DNA from 3 places in the Marinomonas sp. TI.3.20 genome. Region 1 is predicted to be linked to each of the others. Evidence: predicted binding sites of a transcription regulator. Region 1 holds the regulator's gene; each other region holds the start of a gene.

Region 1 (3,240 bases):
CGGCATTCATAAAAAAGTCTGGGCTAGACGCTCTGTTTTTTTACAATATGGGCCTGGTATATTAGTCAATGAAGCTTTCTTTGATACTATTCTCGACTTTAAGTCTCTTCTTGGATCACTATGACAAAATTAAACGACTACGCTGACCTCACTCGCTTTAACCGTCCTATTGGCTCTTTGCTTTTAATGTGGCCAACACTGTGGGCTCTTTGGCTTGCGGCGGATGGCTGGCCGCAATGGCATCTTGTTGTTATTTTTGTCTTGGGTGTTTTCAGTATGCGCTCAGCTGGCTGCGTTATTAATGACTATGCCGATCGCAAAATTGATGGTCACGTTGAGAGAACAAAAAATCGCCCTCTGCCTTCTGGGCGTGTTACAGAAAAAGAAGCTCTGGGTCTATTCTTTGCTCTTGTGCTACTGAGTTTCCTACTTGTCTTATGTACCGATTTACGCACTATTTTATTGTCATTTGTTGGCTTAGGTTTAGCCGCTTTGTACCCATTTATGAAGCGCTATACCAATCTTCCTCAGCTATTTCTTGGTTTAGCGTTTTCTTGGGCCATTCCTATGGCTTACAGTGCCCAAGGCGGCGATTTACTCGATCCTCAACTATGGATGCTCTTTCTAGCTAACTGCCTGTGGACTATCGCATACGATACCTATTACGCCATCACAGACCGTCCAGACGATCTAAAAATCGGTGTTAAATCTACGGCAATCTTATTTGCTCAATACGACTTACTCGTCATTGTTTGCTTACAAGCACTGACCTTATCATTGCTGGTTTGGATTGGCGCACTTGCCCACTTACAGTGGCCCTATTTTGTGTCTATCTTGGTTGCTATTGGCCTCTTCTATCTGCAATTTAAAAAAGCAAAAAACAGAGAACGCCTACCTTGTTTCCATGCATTCCTAGATAACAACCGTATCGGCTATTGCATCTTTATCGGTTTAGCTGCTAACTATTTAGTTTAAAATATGGCAAAAATGTGACAGTGTAATCTAATTGTCACATTTAGCAGATTTAATGGAATCGTTCCTGAAACGAGGGTGAATCCTGTGACTGGTAAAAAAGTATTAATAATTGATGATGAATCTTCCATCCGTGAAATGATCGCGGTTGCCCTAGAAATGGCAGGGTACGAATATATGGAAGCAGAAAACAGCCAACAAGCTCACGAAATCATTGTGGACCATAGACCAGATCTAATTCTTTGTGATTGGATGATGCCTGGTGGTAGCGGTATTGAGCTAACACGTCGTTTGAAGAAAGACAGCACGACAGCGGAAATCCCCGTTATTATGCTGACGGCGAAGAGCGAAGAAGACAATAAAATTCAAGGGCTTGAGGTCGGTGCAGATGATTACATCACCAAACCTTTTTCACCTCGTGAACTCGTTGCTCGCTTAAAAGCCGTATTGCGTCGTGCAACACCACAAGGTGTGGATGAACCTATTGAAATAGACGGTTTGATGCTAGACCCTATTAGCCAACGCGTTACCATTGGCAATAAACCATTAGATATGGGGCCAACGGAGTATCGTTTGCTAAAGTTTCTAATGACACACCAAGAGCGCGCTTATTCGAGAGCACAGCTACTTGATCAAGTGTGGGGAGGGAATGTTTACGTAGAGGAAAGAACGGTCGATGTTCATATTCGACGCCTACGTAAAGCCATTGGCACCGATCACGACTCGTTAATTCAAACCGTACGCGGTACGGGCTACCGATTCTCTGCGAAACGAACGGCTTAATATTATGAAAACTATTTGGCGACAATCTGTCATCCGCTGGCTCTTAGGGTTAACAGCTTGCATCGTCATTGGTTTTATTATTAAGCACCCTCTTCTTGTCGTTCTCATATACCTACTGGGTTCTCTCTACCATCAGCTATATCAGTTGTACCAATTCCATAACTGGCTGCGTTATTCTGGCAAAGCACCGCCGCCAGAAGCGTCTGGTATTTGGGGCGATATTTTTGATGCGGTTTACCGCTTACAGAAAAAACAACGCAAGTCCAAGCGCCGCATGCAGCAAGCGCTAACACGTATCGAACACTCAACAGCCGCGCTAAAAGAAGGCGTAATCATGGCTGACAGTGAAGGTAATTTAGAATGGTGGAACAACTCAGCGGCACACTTCTTTGGCTTAATGCGCCCTGTTGACCGTGGTCAGACCATAACGAACATCGTTAGAAATCCAGATTTTTTCCGCTACTTCACGCAAAAGCGCTTCGGTGAACCATTAATCATAAAGTCGCCAGCTAAAGAAGGCGTGTATTTAGAAATCCAAACAACGCTCTATGACAAAAATGACCACCTTATTTTTATTCGAGATGTGACTCGTCTCCATTTACTTGAAATAATGCGTAAAGACTTCGTTGCCAATGCTTCTCACGAACTAAAAACTCCGCTAACCGTTATTAAAGGCTACCTAGAAACCTTAGAAATGTTTCAAGACAATTTGCCAACCAGTATGCAAAAAGGCATTGCCAATATGTCTGAGCAGTCGGTACGAATGGAGCATTTAATCGAAGACCTGTTATTACTATCTCGTCTTGAGAGCAATGAAAAAGGTGAAGAAGATAAATGGTACGCCGTCACGGATTTCACTACCGCGATTAAGAAAATGGCGTCACCTATACTGACAGAGCAACATAAGCTAAGTTTTGACATACCAAGCAGCGCACGTCTTTATGGCTCTTATAATGAACTATACAGCGCCTTTTCAAACCTCGTCGTCAACGCTATAAAGTACTCACCTGATGGCGGAGATATCCTAGTAAGATGGGAATCAAGCGAATTTAATGGCGTCTTCTCTGTGAAAGACAATGGCCTTGGTATCGACCCAAGATACATCCCACGCCTAACCGAGCGTTTCTTTCGGGTCGACAAAGGGCGAAGCTCTAAAACAGGCGGTACTGGGTTAGGTCTTGCCATCACTAAACATGTATTAATGCATCATGATGCCAAATTGCAAATTCGCAGCGAACCAAACCGAGGCAGTGTATTCTCTTGTCACTTCCCGGCAAGTCGCGTACGAAATGACAGCATTCCGGCCACGGACTCGGCTACTACGGTCAATCCATCTAAAGAATAAACATAAAAAAACGGCTCACTTTTCTGCAAAGTAAGCCGTTTTATCGATTAATCTCGCGACTTAAAGACCGTTAAATAGCGCACTTATAAACGTCTCTTTCTCCAAATCTTGATCAATCAATCCCAAAATAACGGTTAAAA
Region 2 (3,240 bases), on a different contig from region 1:
ATCGCCTTATAGGCCTTGTTCTTTGGGCGAAGCAATACGTTTGGCTTTAACTCCAGCATTTTTACCGTCATTTCCCCATGAATGCACGCGATCACAATATCCCCATGGCGCGCCGTTAACGACCGATCCACCACTAACACATCGCCCGACAGGATACCCACATCGATCATCGAATCCCCCTGAGCGCGCACGTAAAACGTCGCAGTTGGGTGAGCCACACAGAACTCATTTAAGTCTAAGGATTTTTCGACAAAGTCCTGAGCAGGCGATGGAAAACCCGCCGACACAGAATCCACATAAAGCGGAATTCGCACACTGTTACCAGCAATAAAAGAAGCAGACTCTGAAACACCAAGATAAGAAACACGCATAGGTCATCCTAAATACTGTATATATATACAGTATAGTTTCAGAGAAGACGAAAGACCAAGCGAATTTTTGTGAAAGGCAGGATTTCTGATGCTTCGGCGAGAAATGAGGCGCAATTAACTCTGTTGTCGATGTAGCGCAGCCCCAAGCCTTGAAAAATAGGCTTTAAAAGCAGCGCTTATGTGTTCACGCTGCTCACCTTGTGGGTAGAGTCCGGCTTTGGCTTCGTCTGAATAGCGACTGCCTTTCACAAGAAAACGACTTTGGGGCTTTTCATCTTCAATAAAGGCTTCAAAGGCTCTGGCGCACAATTCTTCTGGCTTGGCGTAATAGACAATATTTAATGTCTGGTCTGTTCGTTTCGAAGCATCAAACAGCGCACTTGGCGCGGTTCCCTGCGCATTGAGCATAATCACTTTAAAGCAATTTTCTAATAGTGTGTTTAGCGGATGAGGCTGCATCTTAGTCGCGGTTAACCAGTTGGATGAGGCAAAAGATTGCGCGCCCAAAACAGGAAACATTTTGTCCCCCATATAATGATCGAATGCGTGGTACCACTCGTGCGCGAGCGAACCCGCTCCGGCATTTTTTGCTAACGCTAACTGCCGTGTGGCTGGCATATAATGGGCCGCCACGCCGGGGCGTCCACCTTTACCAAATTGAAGCCCTAGGGTGCCACGCAATGAAATCAGTGTTTCAGGCCCCTGCAGCACGTCCATCAAGTCGCATAACGCTTGATAAAAATTCACTGCCGCTCGATCGCGCTCATCAGGTTTTACCCAGCGACCCATTTCAATACCACGAAAATCAAATTGACGACGAATCATCACAAAATTAGGCCGATCAAACTCCGAACTCATGTACAAACACCCAACATATTATGAAATATATCCCGCTAGATTATCACACCTAGCGCGCCCTCTCTCTTTTCTAACTCTCAGACTATTTCATTGATCTGACATAAAAAGATCATTTTGCTGTCACGAAAGCGTCATGGCCGACGTGATTTACTGCACCGGCAGTTATGAACCACTACTTTTGTGCTTTTTACTTTATTACGGGCAAACCCTGAATACAGAAAGGAATAATAACCATGAGTCAGTCAATTGATAACACCCGTCGCCGAATGCTGAGCTTTATGGCTGGCGCGCCATTGCTACCACTAGCTGGTGGCATGTTTAGCGCGAAAGCGTTTGCAGAAAACATGACAGAGGCGCCTTTATCTTCCGTCAGCTTTGTTCCTATGACAGCGCCCTCTCTTAGTAATCCCGCTGCCATGGCCACCGCTTACACCAACGCCGCCATGCAGTTGAAATTTGAAGATGGCTCTAGCCGCTTAGTGAAATTGGATTATCACGCTTTCTTTGTATCGGGTGACCGCGTGCCAGATGGTCAGGGCAATACACTCGTTGCGGGTGGTTATTATGATATCAATAATAAACCCATTACAGATCCTACTTTTAATAATCGTCAGTTCTTCTCTGACTGTCCCGATGGTTCTAGCCTACTGACCGTTAAAGACGCAAAGGTCGCTGGCGTATACGGCAACCACGTTTTTGCCGTGGTGCAGTTTGAATACACCAGTCGCGATGGCGCTGGCAATGAAATGTACGGTCGCCTACCTTCTCCTGTTGCCATCCTGACCTTGGATCAAAATCCAGAAACCGGTGAACTAAAGCTGGTTAAATACCACAACGTAGACACTTCAAACGTTGGCGGTTTGTGGATCACCTGTGGGGCGAGCTTGTCTCCTTGGGGCACCCACCTTTCCAGTGAAGAATATCAGCCAGATGCTTCAGACCCAGATAACAAACAATTCAAAGCCTACAGCAAAAATTTATTTGGCGATGAAAACAAAGCCAAACCTTACAACTACGGCCATATGCCAGAAGTTACCGTTAATAAAGACGGTACTGGCTCTGTCATAAAGCATTACTGCATGGGACGACTTTCTCACGAGCTTGTGCAAGTCATGCCAGATGAGCGCACCGTATTGATGGGTGACGATTTCACCAACAGCGGCTTGTTTATGTTTATTGCGGACAAACCACGCGACCTGTCAGCCGGTACATTGTACGCCGCAAAATGGCATCAAACGTCTGGCAAAGGACCGGGCGCAGGCAACCTAACGTGGATCAAGCTCGGCGAAGCAAACAGCGACGAAATCCAACGTCTTGTAGACGCCGGTATCAAATCAAGCGACATCATGGAAATCCATAAAAAAGACCCTAAAGACGCCAGCTTCACCAAGATTGGCTACAGCGGAAAAACCAACTGGGTAAAATTGAAACCTGGCATGGAAAAAGAAGCCGCTTTCCTAGAAACTCACCGCTATGCGGCTTTGATTGGCGCGTCTCTAGGCTTCACTAAAATGGAAGGCACGACCGTTAACATCAAAGATAAAAAAGCCTACTCGGCGATGTCTTACATCTACAAAACCATGACAGATGGCAGTACAGACATTCATGTAGAAGGCCCAAAAGCCGGTGCGGTTTATGAACACACACTAACCGGTGGTCAAAAAGACAATCATGGCCACGCCATTGACAGCGAATGGGTATCGGTTCGTATGGAAGCGCCAGCGAACTTGATCGGTGAAGACCTAGTGGTGCCTGATGCACTTGGTAACACGGCGCATGCAGACCGCATTTCCAACCCAGATAACCTTAAGTATTCTGAAGCATTGCGCACCTTATTTATCGGTGAAGACAGCGGCAATCACGTGAATAACTTCTTGTGGGCGTATAACGTTGACAGCGGTGAACTAGCGCGCATTTTATCTACCCCAGCAGGCGCAGAATCAACCGGCTTGCACGCCGTCGATGAACTCAACGGCTGGACTTACATCATGAGCAACTTCCAACACCCAGG
Region 3 (3,240 bases), on a different contig from region 1:
GCCGCCGCAATTCGAATTAATGCAGAACGCTTTACTAACTCTTTCTTGGTTGCTTTTTTAAGCCCTTTTCGCTCTTCTTTAGAAATTGGAGAAGCATCACTTGCTGCTTTCAACTCTTTAAGAATAAGACGTTTTTTCTCGACGTCGGCCTCAGTAAAGCGTTTCACAAATAATTGCGTTTCTTCAATACCAAGACCTGCTTTTTGAGAATGCTTAATAATCGCTGCAATTTTCTTTTCATAAGACTCTTTCAAGTACTCACGTAGGAAGCCTACACCAAAAATACCACCAACTGCGATATGCGTTGAACTGACTGGAAGACCCAGTTGCGACGCAATGATAACCGTAATAGATGCCGCCATCGCGACACAAAAAGCGCGAGTTTTATCAAGCTCGGTAATTTCAGAACCCACTGTTTTAATGAGTTTAGGGCCAAACAAAGCCAAGCCAATTGCAATACCAATACCACCAACAGCCATGATCCAAAGAGGAATCGGTGCGGTGCTCGAAACAGCCCCAGTCATTAATGCGTCATTAATGGCAGCCAAAGGCCCAATCGAGTTAGCTACATCATTTGCACCGTGTGCAAAACTTAGTAGCGCGGCAGAAACAATCAATGGAATAGTAAATAAACTATTCACCGCATCTTTGTTATTTTTCAAAGAGGCTGCGGTTTTATTAACCATAGGACGGACTAGGAAATAAGCCGTCAATGCAATTGCAAAACCAATTAATCCCGCTGTCATGATATCCAGCTTCCAAAGGTGCTTAAGACCTTTAAGAATTAGATACGTAGAAAAAGCCCAAACCATAAGAGCGACCAATAAAGGCACCGTCTTTTGGGCCGCAGCAATCATGTCATTTTTGTAAGTAATGGAGCGCTTAATATAAATGAGAAATAGCGCCGCAATCACCCCCCCTAAAACAGGGGAAATAACCCAACTTGCGACAATAGCAAGAAGCTGACTCCAGTTCGCTATATCCCAGCCACCAGCCGCAATACCAGCCCCTAACACACCACCAACGATAGAGTGTGTTGTTGACACTGGAGCGCCTAAATATGTCGCTAGGTTAAGCCAAATTGCGCCAGCAAGAAGAGCGGCCATCATGATCCAAATAAATGTCTCTGCGTTGGCGATCGCATCTGGATTGATAATGCCTTTTTTTATGGTGCCAACAACACTACCACCAGCAATCAGTGCACCTGCCGCTTCAAATAATGCGGCAATTAAAATGGCCCCAGTCATTGATAGAGCTTTAGAACCAACCGCTGGACCAACGTTATTAGCAACGTCATTGGCGCCGATATTGAGTGCCATATAAGCACCAATCGCAGCAGCAATCGCTAGAATTGAAAGATTAGAAACGCCAATGCCTTGCCATGAAGCATAAAAGCCAGCGACGAAAATGAAAGCCAAGGCTATCAAGACACGAATTAGTTCGTTTCCACCCCATAGGGTAGTTTCTTCTTTCGGGTTATTTGTAAGATCCATAGAGGCTCATCTTTACTGATTAATCTATACCAAACCGCTTTTCACTGAACCCAATATAGCAAAAAGAGAAATGCCTACCTTAGCAATATTAGAATTTGGCTCTTAGTTCATCCTGTCACATTTCTTTCATGAAATGCTTTCCGGCGCCATTCTACACTGAGGTACATAATATAAAAACCCTAGAAATATTACATTTTTATGTCAGCCATTATCCATTTAAAAAGTGCCCTCTCAGGCACTTATTTAAAAGGATAATCTAGCGAAAAACGACCGTTCGATTACCATTGGGGAAAACTCTTCGCTCACAGTGCAGCTGAACGGCTCGCGCCAAGGCAATACACTCTGCATCCTGCCCTCTTTCCACCATATCCTCAGGGTAATAAGTATGATCCACGGGTTCAACAACTTGTTCGATAATAGGGCCTTCATCCAAATCATTGTTAACATAGTGGGCAGTTGCGCCCACTAATTTAACACCACGATTATGTGCCTGATGATAGGGTTTGGCCCCTTTGAAACCTGGCAACAAAGAGTGGTGTATATTAATTGCTTTATGCTCTAAAAAATCACACATATCCGGTGATAAAACCTGCATATATCGCGCTAACACCACCAATTCTGAATCGGTCTCTTTCATCACCTGGCGCACTTTCTTTTCTTGGTCCACCTTAGTTTCTGCCGTAATGGGGAAATGGTAGTAAGGAATACCGTGCCATTTCGCCAATTCTTCCAAATCAGGGTGGTTCGAGATAATCGCAGGGATATCAATTTTCAATTGATTCGTGCGATAACGATAAAGTAAATCATTCAAACAGTGGGCGTATTTCGACACCATGATCAATACTTTAGGGCGTGTCGCCGCATCGAACATGTCCCATTTCATATCAAAGGACTTAGCTCGATCATCAAATTCCTGACGAAAAGCAACCAAGGCTTCTTCGTTTTCAGGCTGGAATTTAAATTCCGCTCGAATAAAGAAACGACGATTAAATTGATCATCAAAAGATTGAACATCGACCACGTAGCAACATTTATCGAACAGAAAACGAGTCAGTACATCTACAGTACCGATTTCACTTCCACAGCTGGCAGTAATAATAAAATTCCCAGATAATCGAGGCATACTAAGCTCCTTTTACCATAAGACCGAATTCTGCTGATGCATCCGCTAGCCAACGCCAGACATAGTCTGCGAAGCTGCGGCGTACCACCATCAAATATGTCCCTTCTATTTGGTGATGAAGCACAACGGTGGCCTTGGCAAAATGCGTGGTTACCACCTTACCGACAGGAAAACACGCTTCCACATCATAACCACAACTTTTTTGCAGCACCTCGCGAATCGCCTCACCTGAAAGCGTCATCAAGGTTTGACCACCTGACACATCAACCACCGCAAAATGACCGGTCAACTCAGCACGCAGCGAAGCTTCTACCGCTGCTGGTGCTAAATTTGGCGCTAAAATAAGCCATTCATTTGGGCCTATCCAGAAGACATAATAACTGTCCGATGCATGACTGCTTAATGGCGTTAACGGCAGAGCAACTCCTAAGGCTTTTTCCACACCAGCTAAGAAATCTGCGCTGTCAGGATTGCCTCTTAACGTCAGTTGTGCGCAAAACGCCACTTCGTTGAAAGCCACTTTCGCCGTCTCTACGTTAGGGTGGATAATATGATGCAAGGGGGTTTCACGTCGTGTCGCACCTTGCGTATTTTCAGCGCGCGCTGAGAAGTCAAAGGTCGTTA

The links. The regulator PhoB, encoded in region 1, activates phosphate uptake and scavenging genes when phosphate is short. The targets are predictions, from matches to a motif close to TGTCATANNNNTGTCANA.
Region 2: the regulator PhoB is predicted to act here: its motif matches at 1,348-1,365, upstream of V6259_RS05870 (PhoX family protein).
Region 3: the regulator PhoB is predicted to act here: its motif matches at 1,680-1,697, upstream of V6259_RS13525 (inorganic phosphate transporter).

What each region holds. Positions count from the first base shown of each region.
Region 1 covers NZ_JBAKAS010000001.1:106,732-109,971, forward strand. Annotated here, with positions in the region: gene V6259_RS00485 (chorismate--pyruvate lyase family protein) at 1-124, shown strand, start outside; gene ubiA (4-hydroxybenzoate octaprenyltransferase) at 121-975, shown strand; gene phoB (phosphate regulon transcriptional regulator PhoB) at 1,060-1,755, shown strand; gene phoR (phosphate regulon sensor histidine kinase PhoR) at 1,760-3,100, shown strand; gene V6259_RS00505 (response regulator) at 3,161-3,240, opposite strand, start outside.
Region 2 covers NZ_JBAKAS010000004.1:15,762-19,001, forward strand. Annotated here, with positions in the region: gene umuD (translesion error-prone DNA polymerase V autoproteolytic subunit) at 1-371, opposite strand, end outside; gene V6259_RS05865 (CLCA_X family protein) at 486-1,229, opposite strand; gene V6259_RS05870 (PhoX family protein) at 1,463-3,240, shown strand, end outside.
Region 3 covers NZ_JBAKAS010000013.1:80,848-84,087, reverse strand. Annotated here, with positions in the region: gene V6259_RS13525 (inorganic phosphate transporter) at 1-1,493, opposite strand, end outside; gene purU (formyltetrahydrofolate deformylase) at 1,750-2,616, opposite strand; gene V6259_RS13515 (sarcosine oxidase subunit gamma) at 2,618-3,240, opposite strand, start outside.